One region of the Streptomyces sp. NPDC051136 genome, then DNA from elsewhere that is predicted to be linked to it. Evidence: riboswitches for the same ligand, from Rfam matches in the RefSeq annotation. Region 1 holds a riboswitch; each other region holds the start of a gene.
The links. A riboswitch is a leader RNA that binds a small molecule or an ion and turns the genes downstream of it on or off. The one in region 1 is predicted to bind cobalamin.
Positions count from the first base shown of each region.

Region 2: it holds a riboswitch for cobalamin, as region 1 does, so the genes downstream of both, ACIBCJ_RS24180 (energy-coupling factor ABC transporter permease) here and ACIBCJ_RS18895 (ribonucleoside-diphosphate reductase subunit alpha) in region 1, are expected to answer to the same signal.
Region 3: it holds a riboswitch for cobalamin, as region 1 does, so the genes downstream of both, cobN (cobaltochelatase subunit CobN) here and ACIBCJ_RS18895 (ribonucleoside-diphosphate reductase subunit alpha) in region 1, are expected to answer to the same signal.

Region 1 is NZ_JBITFE010000006.1:212,365-219,453, reverse strand. It holds gene ACIBCJ_RS18905 (helix-turn-helix domain-containing protein) at 1-579, opposite strand, end outside; gene ACIBCJ_RS18900 (ribonucleotide-diphosphate reductase subunit beta) at 851-1,891, opposite strand; gene ACIBCJ_RS18895 (ribonucleoside-diphosphate reductase subunit alpha) at 1,891-4,266, opposite strand; cobalamin riboswitch at 4,388-4,549, opposite strand; gene ACIBCJ_RS18890 (GNAT family N-acetyltransferase) at 4,611-5,117, opposite strand; gene mctP (monocarboxylate uptake permease MctP) at 5,202-6,812, opposite strand; gene ACIBCJ_RS18880 (DUF3311 domain-containing protein) at 6,809-7,089, opposite strand, start outside.
Region 2 is NZ_JBITFE010000008.1:288,275-295,363, forward strand. It holds gene ACIBCJ_RS24165 (FAD-binding and (Fe-S)-binding domain-containing protein) at 1-807, shown strand, start outside; gene ACIBCJ_RS24170 (hypothetical protein) at 871-1,332, opposite strand; gene ACIBCJ_RS24175 (chloride channel protein) at 1,739-3,091, shown strand; cobalamin riboswitch at 3,327-3,513, shown strand; gene ACIBCJ_RS24180 (energy-coupling factor ABC transporter permease) at 3,543-4,250, shown strand; gene ACIBCJ_RS24185 (energy-coupling factor ABC transporter substrate-binding protein) at 4,247-4,597, shown strand; gene cbiQ (cobalt ECF transporter T component CbiQ) at 4,598-5,347, shown strand; gene ACIBCJ_RS24195 (ATP-binding cassette domain-containing protein) at 5,344-6,192, shown strand; gene ACIBCJ_RS24200 (MFS transporter) at 6,251-7,089, opposite strand, start outside.
Region 3 is NZ_JBITFE010000009.1:61,517-68,605, forward strand. It holds gene ACIBCJ_RS25215 (cobalt-precorrin-6A reductase) at 1-127, shown strand, start outside; gene ACIBCJ_RS25220 (precorrin-2 C(20)-methyltransferase) at 112-1,608, opposite strand; gene ACIBCJ_RS25225 (precorrin-8X methylmutase) at 1,605-2,288, opposite strand; gene ACIBCJ_RS25230 (cobalamin biosynthesis protein CobG) at 2,285-3,763, opposite strand; cobalamin riboswitch at 3,819-3,966, shown strand; gene cobN (cobaltochelatase subunit CobN) at 3,996-7,089, shown strand, end outside.

The DNA of each region.
Region 1 (7,089 bases):
CGGCGGCACCACCATCCGCCGGGCGATGCGGTTGGCGACCTCGGGTCCCTGCTCCTTGCGCACGATGTGCAGACAGGCGTCGATGCCGGCGGCGGTCCCGGCGGACGTGATCACCGGGTCCTCGTCGACGTAGAGGACGTCCGGCGCCACCTCGGCGCGCGGGTACTGCCGGCGCAGCTCGGCCGCGTGGTGCCAGTGCACCGCGCAGCGCCGCCCGTCCAGCAGGCCGGCGGCGCCCAGCACGAAGACGCCGGAGCACACGCTCAGCACGCGCGTGCCCCGGTCCGTCGCCCTGCGCAGGGCCTCCAGCAGCTCGGGCGGGTACTCCCGGCGGACGAAGTCGCTGCCCGCCGGCACCGCGATCAGGTCGGCCTCGTCCAGCCGGTCGAGTCCGTACGGCGTGGACACGGTCAGACCGCCGACATGGGTGCCCAGCGTGGGGCCCTCCGCGGAGACCACCGCGAAGTCGTACTCAGGCAGGCCCTCGTCGCTCCGGTCGATGCCGAAGACCTCGCAGATCACGCCCAGTTCGAAGGGGTGCGCGCCGTCCAGCAGGACGGCGGCCACGTTGCGCAGCATGCCGCCAGTGTGCCTCGGAAGTGGCAGGAAATCGAGGCCCTACGGCAGTCCTGCCACTCCCGGTAAGGAGCATCCGGCGCGACAGTGGTGTCATGACCGGAAACCAGATCGAAGGCCTTGTCGGAATGCTCGCGACCTTCGGACTCCTCGTCCTCATGGTCCTCCCCTCGGTGATCGGCGTCGTGCGCGACAAGCGCGTCGACCGTCAGATCAGGGAGGCCCGGGAGGGGAGGAGCCGAGGGAAGGAGACTCAGCAGCAGCCTCAGCAGACTCAGAAGTCCTCGGACAGGTCGACGGTGCCCTCCACCGCCACCTGGTACGCCGAGGGGCGCCGCTCGAAGAAGTTGGTCAACTCCTGAACCCCCTGCAGCTCCATGAAGGAGAAGGGGTTCTCGGAGCCGTAGACCGGGGCGAAGCCGAGCCGGGTCAGACGCTGGTCGGCCACGCACTCCAGGTACTGCCGCATCGAGTCGGTGTTCATACCCGGGAGGCCGTCACCGCACAGGTCGCGCGCGAACTGCAGCTCGGCCTCGACGGCCTCCCTCAGCATGTCGGTGACCTGCTCCCCGAGCCGCTCGTCGAACAGCTCCGGCTCCTCCTTGCGGACGGTGTCGACGACGTCGAACGCGAAGGACATGTGCATGGTCTCGTCCCGGAACACCCAGTTGGTGCCGGTGGCCAGTCCGTGCAGCAGGCCCCGGCTGCGGAACCAGTAGACGTAGGCGAAGGCGCCGTAGAAGAACAGACCCTCGATGCACGCGGCGAAGCAGATGAGGTTCAGCAGGAAACGGCGCCGGTCGGCCCGGGACTCCAGGCGGTCGATCGACTCCACCGAGTCCATCCACCGGAAGCAGAACTCGGCCTTCTCCCGGATGGAGGGGATGTTCTCCACGGCCGCGAAGGCGGCGGCACGGTCCTCCGGGTCGGGCAGGTAGGTGTCCAGCAGGGTCAGGTAGAACTGGACGTGGACGGCCTCCTCGAAGAGCTGGCGGCTCAGGTACAGCCGCGCCTCGGGGGAGTTGATGTGCTTGTACAGCGTCAGCACCAGGTTGTTCGCCACGATCGAGTCACCGGTGGCGAAGAAGGCCACCAGCCGGCCGATCAGGTGCTGCTCCTCGGGGCTGAGCTTCGCCAGGTCGGCGACGTCCGAGTGGAGGTCGACCTCCTCGACGTGCCAGGTGTTCTTGATGGCGTCCCGGTAGCGCTCGTAGAAGTCCGGGTAGCGCATCGGGCGCAGGGTCAGCTCGAAGCCCGGGTCGAGCAGGTTCTTCGTCACGCGGTTCTCGGGGTTCGCGGGGGTCTCGGCGGTCATTACTGGCAGGCCTCGCAGGACTCGGGGTTTTCCAGGGAGCAGGCGACCGCTTCGGGACCGGGGGCGGCCTGCGCGGGGACGGTGGTGGCGCGGGCCGCGGCGCGGGCGATGCGGGTCGCCGGGCGTGAACGCAGGTAGTACGTGGTCTTCAGGCCCTGCTTCCAGGCGTACGCGTACATCGAGGAGAGCTTCCCGATGGTCGGCGTCTCCAGGAACAGGTTGAGGGACTGCGCCTGGTCCAGGTACGGGGTGCGGGCGGCGGCCATGTCGATCAGGCCGCGCTGCGGGATCTCCCAGGCGGTGCGGTACAGCGCGCGCACGTCCTCGGGGATCCAGGAGAAGCCCTGCACCGATCCGTTCGCCTCGCGCAGCGCCTCACGGGTGCGCGCGTCCCACACGCCGAGCCGCTTGAGGTCGTCCACCAGGTAGGAGTTGACCTGGAGGAACTCACCGGACAGCGTCTCGCGCTTGAACAGGTTGGACACCTGCGGCTCGATGCACTCGTAGACACCGGCGATGGAGGCGATGGTCGCGGTCGGCGCGATCGCCAGGAGCAGCGAGTTGCGCAGCCCGGTCGTCGCCATGCGGGCGCGCAGCGCGGCCCAGCGCTCCGGCCAGGCGGGCTCCACGCCGTAGTGGTCCGGGTGCAGCACGCCCTGTGCCGTACGGGTCTTCTCCCAGGCCGGGGCGGGGCCACCGCGCTCGGCGAGGTCGGCGGAGGTCTCGTACGCGGCGAGCATGATCCGCTCGGCGATGCGGGTGGACAGGGCCTTCGCCTCGGGCGAGTCGAAGGGCAGGCGCAGCTGGAAGAAGACGTCCTGCAGGCCCATCGCGCCGAGCCCGACCGGGCGCCAGCGGGCGTTGGAGCGGCCCGCCTGCTCGGTCGGGTAGAAGTTGATGTCGACGACCCGGTCCAGGAAGGTCACGGCGGTGCGGACGGTGGCGTCCAGGCGCTCCCAGTCGAGGTCACCCGCCGTCCGGTCGACGAACGCGCCGAGGTTGACCGAGCCGAGGTTGCAGACCGCCGTCTCCCCGTCGTCCGTGACCTCCAGGATCTCCGTGCAGAGGTTGGAGGAGTGGACGACGTGGCCGGGGGTCGCGGTCTGGTTGGCCGTGCGGTTGGCGGTGTCCTTGAAGGTCATCCAGCCGTTGCCGGTCTGCGCCAGGGTGCGCATCATGCGGCCGTACAGCTCACGGGCGGGCAGCACCTTGCGGGCGAGTCCCGCCTCCTCCGCCCCGCGGTACGCGGCGTCGAACTCCTCGCCCCACAGGTCGGTCAGCTCCGGCACGTCGGCGGGGGAGAACAGCGACCAGGACCCGTCGGCGTCCACGCGGCGCATGAACTCGTCCGGGATCCAGTGCGCGAGGTTCAGGTTGTGCGTACGGCGGGCGTCCTCACCGGTGTTGTCCCGCAGCTCCAGGAACTCCTCGACGTCCGCGTGCCAGGTCTCCAGGTAGACCGCCGCGGCACCCTTGCGCCGGCCGCCCTGGTTCACGGCGGCGACCGAGGCGTCCAGCGTCTTCAGGAACGGGACGATGCCGTTGGAGTGCCCGTTGGTGCCGCGGATCAGCGAACCGCGGGAACGGACGCGGGAGTAGGCGATGCCGATGCCGCCGGCGTGCTTGGACAGGCGGGCCACCTGGTGCAGCCGGTCGTAGAGGGAGTCCAGCTCGTCCTTGGGGGAGTCCAGGAGGTAGCAGGACGACATCTGGGCGTGCCGGGTGCCGGAGTTGAAGAGGGTGGGCGAGGAGGGCAGGTAGTCCAGGCGGCTCATCAGACCGTAGAGCGCGGCGACCTCGTCGACCGACCGGGCGGTGTCGTCCTCGGCGAGTCCGGCGGCGACCCGCAGCAGGAAGTGCTGGGGGGTCTCGACGGCCTTGCGGGTGATCGGGTGGCGCAGCAGGTAGCGGCTGTACACGGTGCGCAGCCCGAAGTAGCCGAAGCGGTCGTCGGCGTCCGGGTCGACCAGCGCGTCCAGGCGGTCGCCGTGCAGCCGCACGAACGCGGCGGTGCGGTCGGCGATCAGGCCCTCGCGGTGCCCGGTGGCGACCGCGTCGGTGAAGGCGACGACTCCCTGTGAGGCGGCCTCGTCGCGGATGCCGAGGGTGAGCAGCCGGGCGGCCAGCCGGGAGTAGACCGGGTCCTCGGAGATCAGCCCGGCGGACGCCTCCGTGGCCAGCTCGCGCAGCTCGGCCTCGTCGGCGCGGGCGGACCGGCCGCGCAGTGCGGCGGCGGCCACTCGTCCGGGATCGGCGCCGGGGAGGTCGGCGGTGAGCCCGGTCAGGGTCCGCAGCAGGGCGGCACCGGGTCCGTCGGGTTCCCCGGTCGCCGTCACCGGGGTCGCTGAAGCCGGATCGGCTGGCGCGATGGTCACGTGGAGCACTCCCTCGCTCGGCACGGGGCCTGGGGGAGGGCAGGGGGCGGCACGAGCGCGCACGGCGTCGCGTCCACCGGCCCACTCCACGAGGCCCGGACGTCATGGCACCCGGGCCGGTTCGGCCGGGCGCACCGTCGGCAGGTCCTCGGACTGGACAGGCGTGCGCGCACGTGCGAAGACGTACGGATGCACGCAAGTACACCGTTGCGGGACAGTTCCGGATTCGCACCGGATTCCCCTGCGGCGACAGCGAGCACGAGCATACATCTAGTGCCGGGCTCCGCCAGCACCCCCAGATGTTGTGTCCGGCTGCCGTGCCCGCGCGTCGCGCCGGTTCGGTGTCAGAGCGTCAGCCGGTAGGTGAGCAGCGTGAAGCCGTCCAGCTCGGGAAGCGGGTTCCAGTCGCGGTCGGGCGTGCGCACGAAACCCAGGCGCTCGTAGAGGCGGTGGGCGGAGCGCATGGCGCGCTGGGTCGACAGCACGACGCCCGTGCACCCCTCGACGGACCGTGCCCGGTCGACGCAGGCCCGCACGAGGGCCTCACCGGCCCCGCGGCCGCGTGCCGGGCGGGAGACGGCGAGCATGCGTATCTCGGCCTCGCCGGGCCGCGCGATGTCCGCCATGGGGCCGCCCGAGGGCACGAAGGTGACGCCGCCGAGCACCTGGCCGTCCGCCGCGGCGACCAGCACCTGCGCGGCCGCCGCCCGCTTGCCCACGTTCCTCAGCTCACCGAGGTAGGCGTCGTCCTCACCGAAGTCGAGGAGGCCGTCCCGGAGATAGGCCTGCGCCGTGATCTCGCCGAGGGTGTCGTACTCGTCGTCGGCCGCCGGCCGGATCGCGAAGTCCATGCGGCCGAGTGTGCCCCACGGGTACGACGGCGGGCCGCCGGATTTCTCCGACGGCCCGCCTCGATGCCGGGACTCCGGCCGGGGTCAGTGCGAGCTGCCCGCCGTGGCCGGCGGCAGTTCCACCTGGACACCGGGGTCTCCGGCGTCCGCCGTGTAGTCGGCCGGGCTGGTCTCGTCCACGCCGTCGGGCGCCTTGAGGGCCCTCAGGACGAAGGTCAGGACCACGGTGACCACGACGTTCAGCACGAAGGCGGTGAGACCGATGTAGCCGATCTCGCCGATGCCGGGAATCTCGTCGGAGGAGCCGCCGAAGTGCTTCTGCGTCGGCGAGGCCACGCCGTAGGCGGCGACCGTGCCGTAGACCATGCCGACCGCCCAGCCGCCGAGCAGCGCCCAGCGGTGGAACCAGCGGGTGAACAGGCCGCCGACCAGGGCCGGGAAGGTCTGCAGGATCCAGATGCCGCCCAGCAGCTGGAAGTTGATCGCGACGGTCTTGTCCATGCCCAGGACGAAGATCAGCGCGCCCACCTTCACCAGGAGCGACACCAGCTTGGAGACCTTGGTCTCCTGCTGCGGCGTGGCGTCCGGCTTGATGAAGTCCTTGTAGATGTTGCGGGTGAAGAGGTTCGCGGCCGCGATCGACATGATCGCCGCCGGGACCAGGGCGCCGATGCCGATGGCCGCGAAGGCCACGCCCGCGAACCAGTCCGGGAACATGTTCTCGAACAGCTGCGGGATCGCCAGCTGGCCGTTCTTCACCTTCACCCCGGCCGCGATCGCCATGAAGCCCAGCAGCGCGAGCAGGCCCAGCATCAGCGAGTACAGCGGCAGGATCGTGGTGTTGCGGCGGATCACCTCACGGCTGCGCGAGGACAGCGTGGCGGTGATCGAGTGCGGGTACATGAACAGGGCCAGCGCCGAGCCGAGCGCCAGGGTCGCATACGTCCACTGGCCCCCCGCGGCCGGCACCACTCCGCCCGCCCCCGCCTCGGTGAACTTGTCGCTCGCCGACGCGAAGATGTCGTCGAAGCCGCCCAGCTTGATCGGGATGTAGATGATCGCCACCGCGATCACGATGTAGATCAGCGTGTCCTTCACGAACGCGATCAGCGCGGGCGCGCGCAGTCCCGACGAGTAGGTGTACGCCGCCAGCACGCCGAAGGCGATCAGCAGCGGCAGGTCCTTGACGAACCAGTTGGTGTCCTCGCCGCCGCCGACGCCCATCACGTCCAGGACGGCCTGGATGCCGACCAGCTGGAGCGCGATGTACGGCATCGTCGCCAGGATGCCGGTGACGGCGACCGCCAGCGACAGGCCCTTGGAGCCGAACCGGCCGCGCACGAAGTCCGAGGTCGTCACGTACCCGTGCTTGTGCGAGACCGACCACAGGCGGGGCAGGAAGGTGAAGATCAGCGGGTAGACCAGGATCGTGTACGGCACCGCGAAGAAGCCGGACGCGCCCGCCGCGTAGATCGCCGCCGGGACGGCCACGAAGGTGTACGCGGTGTACAGGTCGCCGCCCAGCAGGAACCAGGTGACCCAGGTGCCGAACGAGCGGCCGCCGAGGCCCCACTCGTCGAGGCTGTGCTCGTTCTCGGCCCGGCGCCAGCGCGCGGCCAGGAAGCCCATGGCGGTGACGAGGACGAAGAAGAAGATGAAGACGGCGAGTGCGACGCCGTTCACGCCGTCGTTCATCGCGGCTCACCGCCCTTCGGGGTGGAGGCGGCGGCGGAGTGGGCGGCGCGTCCGCGCTGGTCGCGCTGCCACAGCTGGTACGCGATCACCGTCAGCACCGTGGAGATCAGCACCCAGGCCATCTGGTACCAGTAGAAGAAGGGAATGCCGATGAACGTCGGGTCGGACTTCGCGTACGAACCGACCCACAGCATGGCGACGAACGGTGCGACGAGGCAGAGCCCGATGACGACGCGCACCGGCGTCACCACCGGCTCTCTGCTCGCTTCTGTGTCTT
Region 2 (7,089 bases), on a different contig from region 1:
GCCGGCTGGCGGGTGGAACTGCCGGACGAGCCGCTGTGCTGCGGGCTGACCTGGATCTCCACGGGGCAGCTGGGCACGGCGGAGAAGGTCCTCACCCGGACCGTGCGCGCTCTGGCGGACCATGTGCGGGCGGGCGGCCTGGTGGTGGCGCTGGAGCCCAGCTGCACGGCCGTGTTCCGGTCGGACGCCGGGGAGATGTTCCCCGGCGACCAGGACGTGCGCCGGCTGGCCGAGCGGACGGTGACGCTGTCGGAGCTGCTCACCGAGCACTCCCCCGGCTACGAGCCGCCCCAGGTCCCCGGCCGGTCCGCGCGGGCGCTGGCCCAGGTGCACTGCCACCAGCACGCCGTACTGGGCTGGGACGCCGACCGGGAGCTGCTGCGCCGGGCCGGGGTGGACGCGGAGCGGCTCGACTCCGGTTGCTGCGGCCTGGCCGGGAACTTCGGCTTCGAACGCGGTCACCTGGACGTCAGCGAGGCGTGCGCGGAGCGGGTGCTGCTGCCGCGGCTGCGGGAGGAGGACGAGTCGACCGTCGTCCTCGCGGACGGCTTCAGCTGCCGTACGCAGATCCACGAGTTCGACAGCGGCGGACACGAGGGCGTCCACCTCGCGGAGCTGCTGGCCTCGGCCCTGCCGGGCACCGCGACCGCCGAGGTCCCGGGCAGCGCGTACGGCACCGCGCCGGGCGCCCGTCCCGCGGTTCCCGGCCGCCGGGCCCGGTCCCTGGCCCTCGCGGGCACGGCGGCGGCCGCCGCGGGCGCCGTGGGGGCGGCGGCGGTGCTGGTCCGGAACCTGCGCCGCCGTTGAGCCCGGACACGACGGCGGTCACCGCCGCCGGCGCGGGGTGACCGCCGTCGTGGGTGGGAGGGTTCAGGTCCGGGACGGGTGCTCCTGGCGGCTGGCCAGGGCCCAGATCACGAACACGTCGATCGCCATCATGATCACGGACCAGACGGGCGAGTACGGCAGGAAGAGGAACTGGGCGACCAGGCTCAGCGAGGCCAGGACGATACCCGCCACCCGCGCCCAGGCCATGTCCTTGAGCAGGCCGAACCCGGTGACGAACACGAGGGCGCCCAGGATGACGTGGACGATCCCCCAGCCGGTGAGGCTCATCTCGTAGACGTAGGTGCCGATACGGGCGTACACGTCGTCCTCGGCGATGGCCGCGATGCCCTGCAGGACGGCGAGGGCGCCGTTCAGCAGCAGCAGTACGCCCGCGAAGACGACCCCTCCGGTCACCCAGCCGCTGGTGCGGTCGCCCGAGCGCTGAGCCCAGGAGGCGTCGCCGCGGGACGGCCGGCCGGGCGTGGGTTCGGCGTGCTGGCTCATGAGCGGAGTCCTTTCTGTGTCCCCCGTACGGGGCAGCTGCCCACCGGCGCCGACGGCACCGACAGGTCGTTCCGAGCCTGCGGGCGTCCGGGCTCCCCGGCCACGCGGGTACGCCGAACGGGTGAACCGCGCGCCGGTCCTGCGCATGCGGGGGCTCGCGGACTCGCGTTGACTGAACGGCACCCGCGGCTGCCCGCGACCGACCGGCGACGGGACCGGCGGGGCCGGCGACGGAGCGCGGCGCGGACGAAGGAGGGCATGTGACGAGTCGGCCGCTGTCCCGACTGTCCCGGCGGGGCCCGCTGGCCCGGGGGTGCTTGCTGGCCCGGGGGTGCTTGCTGTCCCGGCGGGGTCGGCTGCCCCGGTCGGTCGGGCTCTCCCGGCGGGGCCCGCGCGGGCCGGTTCGGTGAGCGGGCCCGCGAACGCCGCCGCGGACCGGGCTGAGCAGTCCCTGCGGCAGACCCTGCTCAGCCCCGGCTACCGGCGGCTGTTGCTGCTGTGCGTGCTGCTGGGCGTGCCCATCGCGCTGGCCTGCTTCTTCTTCGTCGGCCTCCAGCACGAGTTGCAGCACTGGGTGTGGACCTCGCTGCCCGAGGCGGCCGGTTACGACACGCCGCCCTGGTGGTGGCCGCTGCCCGCGCTGCTCCTGGCCGGGCTGATCCTGGCGCCGATCGTGACCCGGATGCCGGGCGGCGGCGGCCATCTCCCGGTGAACGGCCTGGGCGGTGCGCCGGTCGGCCCGCGTGCCCTGCCCGGCGCGGTGCTCGCCGCGCTGGCCACGCTGCCGCTCGGCGTGGTGCTGGGTCCGGAGGCTCCGCTCATGGCCGTCGGCAGCGGGCTCGCCCTGCTGGCGGTGCGGCGGGCAGGTGCGGGCGGCGACCAGCGGGCGAGCGCGATCCTCGCCACGGCCGGCTCCACCGCCGCGATCTCCACCATTCTCGGCGGTCCGGTCGCGGCGGCGGTCCTGCTCATCGAGGGGGCCGGGCTCGCCGGGGCGCAGATGGTCACGCTGCTGCTGCCGTGTCTGCTGGCCAGCGCGACGGGCGCGCTGGTCTTCACCGGCTTCGGGCAGTGGACGGGGCTGGACATCGGCGCGTTGGCCCTGCCCGATCTGCCGCCGCAGGCCGGTCCGGACGCGGGCGACTTCCTGTGGGGTCTTCCCACGGCGGCCCTGATCGCCGTACTGGTCACGCTGGCCCGGGGGCTGGGCCATCGCACCGTCACCTGGACCCGGCACCGCAGGGCCACCCGCACCGTCGTGTGCGCCACCGCCGTCGGCGTCTGCATCGCCGCGTACGCGCTCATCACGGGCCGCTCCCCGGCCGAGGCGGCGCTGTCCGGCCAGGCCGCCCTCGCCCAGCTCGCCGCGCACCCCCACGCGTGGTCCGTCGGGGCGCTCGTCGCGCTGGTCGCGTGCAAGGGACTGGCCTGGGGCATCGCGCTGGGGGCGCTGCGCGGCGGCCCGATCTTCCCGTCGGTGCTGCTGGGCGCGGCGACCGCCCTGGCCTGCTCCGGGCTGCCCGGGTTCGGCGCGACCCCGGCCCTCGCCCTCGGCATCTCCGCCGCGGCGGCCGCGGTGACGGGGCTGCCGCTGGCCAGCGCGGTCCTGGCGGTGCTGCTGATGGGCCGGGACGCCCACGACCAGACGCCGCTGATCGTCATGGCGTCGGTCGTCTCCTTCGTCGTCGCCCAACTGGTGCGCCGGACCGGGCCGGAGGCGGGCAGGGCACCGAAGGAGGCGGCGGAGGCGCCACGGTGACCGGCCGGATGCGGACAGGGTGGTCAGGTCCCCCGGATCAGCGGGGCCGGTTCCGCCGATCCGGGTGCTCCGCGGCACAGGCGCGCGGAGATCTTCGCCACGTCGGGCGCGGAGGGGCGGTGGCGGATGTCGGACCGGTGGCGCCTTGCGTTTTCGCAGGCCCCGGGCCTCTTCGACGGCCCGGCGGGGCGTCCGCCCGGCGTGCGGCCCGCTTGTGCCCGGCCCCGTGTGAGCACTACTGTCGCCACGCCTTGGTGAACGGGAAATCCGGTGTGATGCCGGTGCGGCCCTCGCCACTGTGAATCGGGAAGTCCGGCTCCGGCCCTCGCGGGCAGCCACTGGATCGCTTGCGGTCCGGGAAGGCGGAGCACGGGCGGTGGTACCCGTAAGCCAGGAGACCGGCCAAGGCGCGTCGTCCATCCACGAGGTGCTGGAGAGGGTCTGCTGAGCCATGCACATAGCCGAGGGCTTTCTGCCACCGGCGCACGCGATCGCCTGGGGTGTCGCGTCCGCGCCGTTCGTCGTCCACGGAGTCCGGTCACTCACCCGTGAGGTCAGGGAGCACCCGGAGAGCACCCTGCTCCTCGGGGCCTCGGGGGCCTTCACGTTCGTCCTGTCGGCCCTGAAGCTGCCTTCGGTCACCGGGAGTTGTTCCCACCCGACCGGCACCGGTCTGGGCGCCGTCCTGTTCCGGCCGCCGATCATGGCGGTACTGGGCACCATCACCCTGCTCTTCCAGGCGCTGCTGCTCGCCCACGGCGGGCTGACCACGCTCGGGGCCAACGTCTTCTCGATGGCCATCGTCGGCCCCTGGGCCGGTTACGGCGTCTACCGCCTGCTGCGCCGCTTCGATGTGCCGTTGATGGTCACCGTGTTCTTCGGGGCGTTCGTCGCCGACCTGTCCACCTACTGCGTCACCAGCGTGCAGCTGGCGCTGGCCTTCCCCGACCCGAGCAGCGGTTTCCTGGGCGCGCTCGGCAAGTTCGGCTCGATCTTCGCCGTCACGCAGATCCCGCTGGCGGTGAGCGAGGGCCTGCTCACCGTGATCGTCATGCGACTGCTGGTGCAGTCCAGCAAGGGTGAACTGACCCGGCTGGGCGTGCTCCTGACGAAGGCGCCGGCGGGTAGCGGGAACAAGGAACAGGCGGTGGCCCGATGAGCCGGAACGCGAAGATCAACGCCCTGCTGCTGCTCGCCGTCGCCGCGCTGGCGGTGCTGCCGCTGGTGCTGGGGCTGGGCGACCACAAGGAGGAGCCGTTCGCCGGTGCGGACGCGGAGGCGGAGACGGCGATCACCGAGATCGAGCCGGACTACGAACCGTGGTTCTCCCCGCTGTACGAACCGCCCTCCGGGGAGATCGAGTCGGCGCTGTTCGCGTTGCAGGCCGCGCTCGGCGCGGGCGTGCTGGCGTACTACTTCGGGCTGCGCCGGGGCCGGCGGCAGGGTGAGGAGCGGGCGTCGACGGCGGCGACGGCGGCTCCGCGGGACACCCCCGGTGGGGACTGAGTGCTGCCGATCGACGCGGCGGCGCACAGCAGTCGCTGGCGCCGCCGGCACCCCGTGGACAAGGCCGTGCTCGGGCTCGGTCTGACCGTGCTCGCGATCTCGCTGCCGCCGTGGCCCGGCGCGGCACTGGTGCTGGTGACGGCGCTGATCGTGCTGCTCGGCCCGGCGGGTGTGCCCGGACGCCGGCTGTGGCGGGCGTACCGGGTGCCGTTGGGATTCTGTGTGACGGGGGTGCTGCCACTGCTGGTGCAGGTCGGGGGCCCGGACGGGTTCCTGTCGGCGGCGGACGGCGGTGCGGTGCGCGCGGGTGAGCTGCTGCTGCGCACCTCGGCGGCCTCGCTCGGGGTGCTGCTGTTCGCGTTCACCACGCCGATGTCCGACCTGTTGCCGCGGCTGGTGCGGGCCGGGGTGCCGGCGCCGGTCGTGGACGTGGCGCTGGTGACGTACCGGATGAGTTTCCTGCTGCTGGACTCGGTGCGCCGGATCCGCGAGGCGCAGGCCGCGCGGCTGGGGCACACCACCCGGGCGGCGACCTGGCGTTCGCTCGGCGGGCTCGGGGCCACCGCGTTCGTGCGGGCCTTCGACCGGGCGGCTCGGCTCCAGTCGGGGCTCGCCGGGCGCGGTTACGACGGCACGCTGCGCGTGCTGGTGCCCGAGGCGCGGCTCTCGGTGCCGTTCACGGCGGCGAGTGTCGCGCTCCTCGCGGTGCTGGCCGGTCTCACCCTCGTACTGGAAGGACCCCTGTCGTGAGCGGACCGGCGCTGTCACCGGAACCGGCCCTGGTCGCCCTGCGGGGTGCGTCCTTCGCGTACGAGGAGGGCCCCGACGTGCTGGCGGGGCTGGACTTCGCGGTGCGCGAGGGACGTGCGCTGGCGTTGCTCGGCCGCAACGGCAGCGGCAAGACCACCTTGATGCGGCTGCTCAGCGGCGGACTGCGGCCGCGGGCGGGGTCGTTGACGCTCGGCGGCGAGCCGGTGACGTACGACCGCAAGGGGCTGACCCGGCTGCGGACCACGGTGCAGCTGGTGGTGCAGGACCCGGACGACCAGCTCTTCGCCGCCTCGGTCGGCCAGGACGTGTCCTTCGGGCCGCTGAACCTCGGCCTGCCGGACGCGGAGGTGCGCTCCCGGGTCGGGGAGGCGCTGGCCGCGCTGGACATCGCGGCGCTGGCCGACCGGCCCACGCACCTGCTGTCGTACGGGCAGCGCAAGCGGACGGCGATCGCCGGGGCGGTCGCGATGCGGCCCCGGGTGCTGATCCTCGACGAGCCGACCGCCGGGCTCGACCCGGACGGGCAGGAGCGGCTGCTCGCCACCCTGGACCGGCTGCGCGCCGCGGGCACCACCGTGGTGATGGCCACCCACGACGTCGACCTCGCCCTGCGCTGGTCCGACGACGCCGCCCTGCTCACCCCGGACGGTGTGCGCACCGGCCCGACCGCGCCGACGCTGGCCCGCACCGACCTGCTGCGGCAGGCCGGGCTGCGGCTCCCGTGGGGCGTCGCGGCGACCGGGCTGCTGCGGGCCCGCGGCCTGCTGGCGGACTCGGCGACGGGCCCGCGCACGGCGGAGGAGCTGGCGGCGCTGGCCGACTGACGGGGTGTGCGCCGGCACCCGGAGCACCGCCCGGACCCGCGCACACCCCGGGACCGGGTCAGCCCTGTGAGCGGGCGGGCTCGGTCTCCCGGTCCTGCCCCACGCCGCGCACCGTGTCCTCGTCGGCCTGCTGCCGGGCCCGGCGGCCGGGCAGGACGGCGAGGACGATCAGGGTGCCGGCGGCCATGATGACGCCGCCGACGAGACTGGTCGTCGAGACGCCGTGCGCGAAGGCCTTGTTCACGGCGTCGGTGAGGGCGTGCGCCTGCTCGGGACCCGCGGCCGGGTCGGTGGCGAGCCGCCGGGCGACGGCCAGTCCGCCGCCCACGGAGTCCTGGGCGGTGTCGAGGGCGGCGGCCGGGAGCCGGTCGCCGACGAGGCCGGCCAGTTCGTCGCGGTAGGCGGTGCCGAGCAGGGAGCCCAGCACGGCGATGCCCAGCGAGCCGCCCAGTTCCAGCGCGGTGTCGTTGGCGCCGCCGCCGACGCCCAGTTCGCTCTCCGGGAAGGAGCCCATGATGGTGTCGGTCGCCGGGGAGACGCTCAGGCCGATGGCGAGTCCGAGCAGCAGCATCGGGGCGAGGAAGTCGGCGTAGGTGGAGCCCTGCTCGATCAGGACGAGCAGGAAGACGCCGACGGTGCCGATCGCCATGCCGGAGCCGACCATGGCCCTCACGCCGAGCTTCGGCGTCAGCCGGCCGGTCACCGCGGCGCCCACGAACACGGCCCCGGCCAGCGGCAGCAGCCGTACGCCGGTCTCCAGCGCGCCGTAGCCGAGCACGAACTGCAGGAACTGCGTGGCGTAGTAGATGGCGCCGTAGGTGCCGAAGAAGAAGAACAGCACCGCCAGCATGGAGCCGCTGAAGGGCCGCAGCAGGAACCTGCGCACGTCGAGCATGG
Region 3 (7,089 bases), on a different contig from region 1:
GCGCAGGCCCCCGGCGCCCGACGGGGTGCCGGTGGTGACCGGTCCCGAGCAGGCGGTGCGCCGGGTGCGGGAGGCCCACGCGGGCCGGATCTCCGCCGGGCGGCGCGGGCCTCACGTCTCCGGGTAGCGGCGGGGCGTCCAGACGATCTCCTCGCCGTCCCCACGCCGTACGGTCCGCGTCTGGGAGGAGCCGACCAGCAGGATCGTGCGCATGTCGACCTCGGCCGGGTCCAGGTCCGCCAGCCGCACGATCCGCACGTGCTCGTCGGCGCCGCCCACGTCCCGGGCGACCACGACCGGCGTGTCCGGGGCCCGGTGCTCCAGGAGCAGTTCGCGTGCCTTGCCCACCTGCCAGGTCCGGCTGTGCGACCCGGGGTTGTACAGCGCCAGCACCAGGTCGGCCGAGGCCGCGGCGCGCAGCCGCTCCGCGATGACCTCCCAGGGCTTGAGGCGGTCGGACAGGGAGATCGTGGCGTAGTCGTGGCCGAGCGGGGCGCCGGCCCGCGCGGCCGCCGCGTTGGCCGCGGTCACCCCCGGCAGGACCCGCACCGGCACGTCCGCGTACGCGTCCGCCGACGCGGCCTCCAGCACCGCCGTGGCCATGGCGAAGACACCCGGGTCGCCTCCGGAGACGACGGCCACGCGCCGTCCCCGCCGGGCGAGTTGCAGGGCGAACTCGGCGCGCTCGGCCTCGACCCGGTTGTCGGACCCGTGCCGGCGCTGGCCGGAGCGTACGGGCACCCGGTCCAGGTAGGTGGTGTAGCCGACCAGGTCGTCCGCCCCGGCGAGCGCGCCACGGGTCTCGGGCGTCAGCCACAGCGGGCCGGCCGGTCCCGTCCCCACCACGACGACCTCACCCACGGCACCCGGCACCGGCTCCGCCGCCACGGCGTCGGCCCGGCTGGGCAGCACCGCCACCGAGAAGTACGGCACCGACCCGGCGTCCACGTCGGCCAGTTCCGCGAGACGCTCCCCCGCCATGGTGGCCCGCTCCACGTACCGGGCTCCGTCGAGCCGGCCGGAAGCCTCCAGCGCACGCCGCACCTTGGGGAAGGTGCGCCCCATCTTCATCACCACCGCCGCGTCCGTCGAGGCGAGCCGCGCGGTCAGCTCCTCCTCGGGCAGGGTGCCGGGCAGGACGGTCAGCACCTCCTCGCCCTCGGCCAGCGGCGTGCCCAGGCGGGCCGCGGCGGCGGAGACGGAGGTGACGCCCGGGACGACCTCGGTGTCGTAGCGGCCGGCGAGCCGCTTGTGCATGTGCATGTACGAGCCGTAGAAGAGCGGGTCGCCCTCCGCCAGGACCGCCACCGTCCGGCCCGCGTCCAGGTGGGCGGCGAGCCGGGCGGACGCCTCGGCGTAGAAGTCGTCCATGGCGCCCTGGTAGCCGCCGGGGTGGTCGGTGGTCTCGGTGGTGACCGGGTAGACCAGCGGCTCCTCGACGTGGTCGGCGCGGATGTGCCGGGCCGCGATGGACCGCGCGATCGACCGGCCGTGGCGGGCGCTGTGGTACGCGATCACGTCGGCCCCGGCGATGACCTCGACGGCCCGCACGGTCATCAGGGAGGGGTCGCCGGGCCCGAGCCCGACCCCGTACAGCTTGCCGCTCATTCTTCCTCGCTAGCGATCGCGTTGAGCGCGGCGGCCGCGATGGCGCTGCCCCCGCGGCGGCCCCGGACGACCAGGTGTTCCAGGCCCGACGGGTGGGCGGCCAGGGCGTCCTTGGACTCGGCGGCGCCGACGAAGCCGACCGGCACGCCGATGACGGCGGCCGGACGGGGCGCCCCCTCCTCGATCATCTCCAGCAGCCGGAAGAGCGCGGTGGGCGCGTTGCCGACGGCGACCACGGCCCCCTCCAGCCGGTCGCGCCACAGCTCCAGGGCGGCGGCGCTGCGCGTGGTGCCGAGCCTGGCCGCCAGCTCGGGGACGGCCGGGTCGGACAGGGTGCACAGGACGTCGTTGTCCGCGGGCAGCCGCTTGCGCGTGACGCCGCTCGCCACCATCCGCACGTCGCACAGGATGGGCGCGCCGGAGCGCAGGGCCTCGCGGGCGCGGGCCACCACGCCGGAGGAGTACGCGAGATCGCGCACGAGGTCCACCATGCCGCAGGCGTGGATCATCCGGACCGCGACCTGGCTGACGTCCGCGGGCAACGCCGCGAGGTCCGCCTCCGCGCGGATGGTCGCGAAGGACGCGCGGTAGATGGCCGCGCCGTCCTTCTCGTAGTCGTAGGGGGTCACGGTGCTGGTCTCGCTGCTCTCGGTCGTCGTGGTACGGCTCGTACGGCTCATGAGGTGATCGCCGCCAGGGCGGTGGCGAGGTCGGACAGGTCGTGGACCGCGGCGGTGCGGGTCTGCCGCCCGGCGCCGTCGGTCCGCGTGACGCGGTAACCGCCGTCCGGTACGGCGGTCACGTCGACGCGGTCGCCCCGGGGGTGGCCGCACCGCCGCTCGCAGCCGGACCAGTACAGCGGGAGGCGGGCACCGCCCACGGCGCCGAGGGCGCGGGTCGCGTCGGCGCGGACGTCCGCGTGGGACTTGCCGCACCCCGGCCGCCCGATGCACGCGCCGACGCCCGGCCAGGGCGAGGCGGGGTCGGTGACGAGGCCCGCGGCGGCCAGGCGGGAGAGGGCGGCGCTCCGCTCGGACGCGGTCATGTCCGCGGTGGGGACGACGACGCCGCGCCAGGGGGTGAGGCGCAGTTCACCGGGGGCGACCGCGGTCAACTCCCGCCACTGCGGGGCGGTCAGGCGCCCGAGCGGGACATGGACGGACAGAGCGGAGCCGACGATCCCGGGAGGGGGCCCGCCGGTGGCCGCCGGGCTGCCCGGGGGGCGGGTGCCGACGGTGTCTGGCGCGGGGATCGGCTCCCGGGCCCTGTCGGGTCCCGGCGCACGGCTCGGGGCCCGGGTGCCGTCCGTTCCGGCCGGGCCGCTCGGGTCGTGGGTGGTGCCGGTGGCCGCCGTATTGTCCGGCGGCCGGGTGTCGTCGGTCCCCGTCGCGTCGCCCGGGCCCGGGGTGCAGTCGATGCCCGACGCCGCGAGGCGGTGTCGTAGGGCGGAGGTCAACTCGGTGTGCCCCGGCCCCAGGTCGTCGATGCGCCAGACCCGCTCGGCGGACCCCTCGGCGCACTCCAGGAACACCTCGGCCGCCAGCAGCGCCGCCCGCGGAGCGTCGCCCCCGGCGACCCGCAGCGTCTGCGGCGCGGAGCCCAGGCGGATCAGCGCACCGCCGTCGGCCGTGGCGCGCACGGTCACGTCGGCGCCGAGCGGGGCCATGTCACCGCGCCCGTCGTCGAGCGCGAACAGGAATCGCCCCGACAGTCCGCGCGCCGCCCCGCTCGCGCACAGCGCCGCGTCCAGCGCCGACAGCCAGGGCCGCACCTCGCGCACCCCGTTCCCGTCCAGCCCGGACAGCGGCGACGCCACGATGTTGCGCACCCTCTCGTGCCCACGGGACGGCAGGAGCCCGGCCTCCTCCAGCAGACCGGCCAACTCGCCGCCGCACGCGTCGCCGAGTCCGCGCAACTGCACGTTGCCGCGGGAGGTCAGGTGCAGCTCCCCGTCGCCCAGTTGCCGGGCCGCCTCCGCGAGGGCGTGCGCCTGCCGGGCGGTCAGGACACCGCCGGGCACGCGGACCCGGGCCAGGGCGCCGTCGTCGGCGGCGTGCAGCCGCAGCGACCCCGGGCAGGCGTCGCCGCGGTGCCGCGGAACCGGCGCGGCCGACGGGGACGAAAGCGGGGGAGGAGTGGGCACGGCGGCGAGCATACCGACCATCACACCGGCTGTATGCCCTGCCCTCTTGCGCCGCCCCTTACTATGCTGACCAGGTGGATCGTCCGGTCCGCCGCCGCCACGACGGCGACAGGGGAGGAAGCCCGGTGCGAACCCGGCGCGGTCCCGCCACTGTGAATCCGGCCACTAAGAGGCCGGACGAGCCAGGAACTCCCGCCGTCTTTCACCGCCCGGGGCGCGGACCCCGAGGAAGGCCAGACGACGCATGCCGCATTCGTCCGGGGAGCGCGCCGCGCAGCCCCGCATCCTGCTCCTGTCGACGTCCGACACCGACCTGCTCAGCGCCCGCGCGGCCGCCGGTCCGGTGCCCTACCGCTTCGCCAACCCCTCCCGCCTGCCGATCGAGGACCTGCCCGGCCTCCTCGACGGCGTGGGCCTGGTCGTCGTCCGCCTCCTCGGCGGAGTGCGCGCCTGGGAGGAGGGCCTGGACCTGCTGCTCGCCGACGGCCGCCCGGTCGTCGTCCTCACCGGTGAACAGGCGCCCGACGCCCAGCTGATGGCAGCCTCCACCGTGCCCGTCGGCATCGCCGCCGAGGCGCACGCGTACCTCGCCCACGGCGGACCGGCCAACCTGGAGCAGCTCGCCCGCTTCCTGTCCGACACCGTCCTGCTCACCGGCCACGGTTTCGACGCCCCCGCGCCCGCGCCCACCTGGGGTCCGCTGGAGCGCGAACCGGCCCGCGGCGAGGGCCCGGCCGTGGCCGTGCTCTACTACCGCGCCCACCACATGAGCGGCAACACCGCCTTCGTGCACGCCCTGTGCGACGCCGTGGAGGCCGCCGGCGGCCGCCCCCTGCCCCTCTACGTCGCCTCCCTGCGCGCCCCCGAGCCCGAGCTGATCGCCGAGCTGCGCGCCGCGGACGCGATCGTCACCACCGTCCTCGCGGCGGGCGGCACCAAGCCCGCCGAAGCCTCCGCGGGCGGCGACGACGAGTCCTGGGACGCGGGCGCGCTCACCGCGCTGGACGTGCCCATCCTCCAGGCCCTGTGCCTGACCGGGTCGCGCACCGCCTGGGAGGAGAACGACGAGGGGGTGTCGCCCCTGGACGCGGCCAGCCAGATCGCCGTGCCGGAGTTCGACGGCCGCCTGATCACCGTCCCGTTCTCCTTCAAGGAGATCGACGCCGACGGCCTCCCGGCGTACGTCGCCGACCCCGAACGCGCCGCCCGCGTCGCCGGCATCGCCGTACGCCACGCCCGTCTGCGGCACATCCCGGCCGCCGGCAAGCGCCTGGCCCTCGTGCTCTCCGCCTACCCGACCAAGCACTCCCGCATCGGCAACGCGGTCGGCCTCGACACCCCCGCCAGCGCCGTCGCCCTGCTGCGCAGGCTGCGCGAGGAGGGGTACGACTTCGGCACCGGCGAGGTCCCCGGCCTGGTCTCCGGCGACGGCGACGAGCTGATCCGCGCGCTGATCGAGGCGGGCGGCCACGACCAGGACTGGCTGACCGAGGAGCAGCTCGCCCGCAACCCGGTGCGCGTCCCGGCCGCCGACTACCGGCGCTGGTACGCGACCCTCCCCGAGGAGCTGCGCACCTCCGTCGAGCAGCACTGGGGCCCGCCGCCGGGCGAGATGTTCGTCGACCGCAGCCGCAACCCCGAGGGCGACATCGTGCTGGCCGCCCTGCGCCACGGCAACCTGCTGATCCTCATCCAGCCCCCGCGCGGCTTCGGCGAGAACCCCATCGCCATCTACCACGACCCGGACCTGCCGCCCTCCCACCACTACCTCGCCGCCTACCGCTGGATCGCCGCGAGCACCGAGGACGGCGGCTTCGGCGCGGACGCCATGATCCACCTGGGCAAGCACGGCAACCTGGAGTGGCTGCCCGGCAAGAACGCCGGCCTGTCCGCCGCCTGCGGCCCCGACGCCGCCCTCGGCGACCTCCCGCTGATCTACCCGTTCCTCGTCAACGACCCCGGCGAGGGCACCCAGGCCAAGCGCCGCGTCCACGCCACGCTCATCGACCACCTCGTCCCGCCGATGGCCCGCGCCGACTCCTACGGCGACATCGCCCGCCTGGAACAACTCCTCGACGAGTACGCCCAGATCGCGGCCATGGACCCGGCCAAGCTCCCGGCGATCCGCGCCCAGATCTGGACCCTCATCCAGGCCGCGAAGCTCGACCACGACCTCGGCCTCGACGACCGGCCCGACGACGAGGGCTTCGACGACATGATCCTCCATGTCGACGGCTGGCTCTGCGAGGTCAAGGACGCCCAGATCCGCGACGGCCTGCACGTCCTCGGCACCCCGCCCGCCGGCGCCGACCGCGTCAACCTCGTGCTCGCCATCCTGCGCGCCCGCCAGATATGGGGCGGCGCCACCGCCCTGCCCGGTCTGCGCGAGGCCCTGGGCCTGGACGAGTCCGCCGCCACCCGCACCACGGCCGACGCCGCCGAGGAACGGGCCCGCGCGCTCGTCCAGGCGATGGAGGACGCGGACTGGGACCCGGCCGCCGTACCCACCGGGCACGGCGAACAGGTCGCCGCGATCCTGGAGTTCGCGGCCCGCGAGGTCGTCCCGCGGCTCGCCGCCACCACCGCCGAGATCGACCACGCCGTGCACGCCCTGAACGGCGGCTTCGTCCCCGCCGGGCCCTCCGGGTCGCCGCTGCGCGGCCTGGTCAACGTCCTGCCGACCGGCCGCAACTTCTACTCGGTCGACCCCAAGGCCGTCCCCTCCCGGCTGGCCTGGGAGACCGGGCAGGCCCTCGCCGACAGCCTCCTGGAGCGGTACCGCACCGACCACGGCGACTGGCCGACCTCCGTCGGCCTCTCCCTGTGGGGCACCAGCGCCATGCGCACCGCGGGCGACGACGTCGCCGAGGCCCTCGCCCTGCTCGGCGTCCGCCCGGTCTGGGACGACGCCTCCCGCCGCGTCACCGGCCTCGAACCCGTCCCGTACGAGGAGCTGGGCCGCCCCCGCATCGACGTCACCCTGCGCATCTCGGGTTTCTTCCGGGACGCCTTCCCGCACACCGTCGGCCTGCTCGACGACGCCGTACGGCTCGCCGCGTCCCTGGAGGAGCCCGCCGAGGTCAACCGCGTCCGCGCCCACGTCCAGGCCGACCTCGCCGAGCACGGTGACGAACGCCGGGCCACCACCCGCATCTTCGGCTCCCGTCCCGGCACCTACGGCGCCGGACTGCTCCAGCTCATCGACTCCCGCGACTGGCGCACCGACGCCGACCTCGCCGAGGTCTACACCGTCTGGGGCGGCTACGCCTACGGCCGCGACCTCGACGGCCGCCCGGCCCGCGACGAGATGGAGACGGCGTACCGGCGCATCGCGGTGG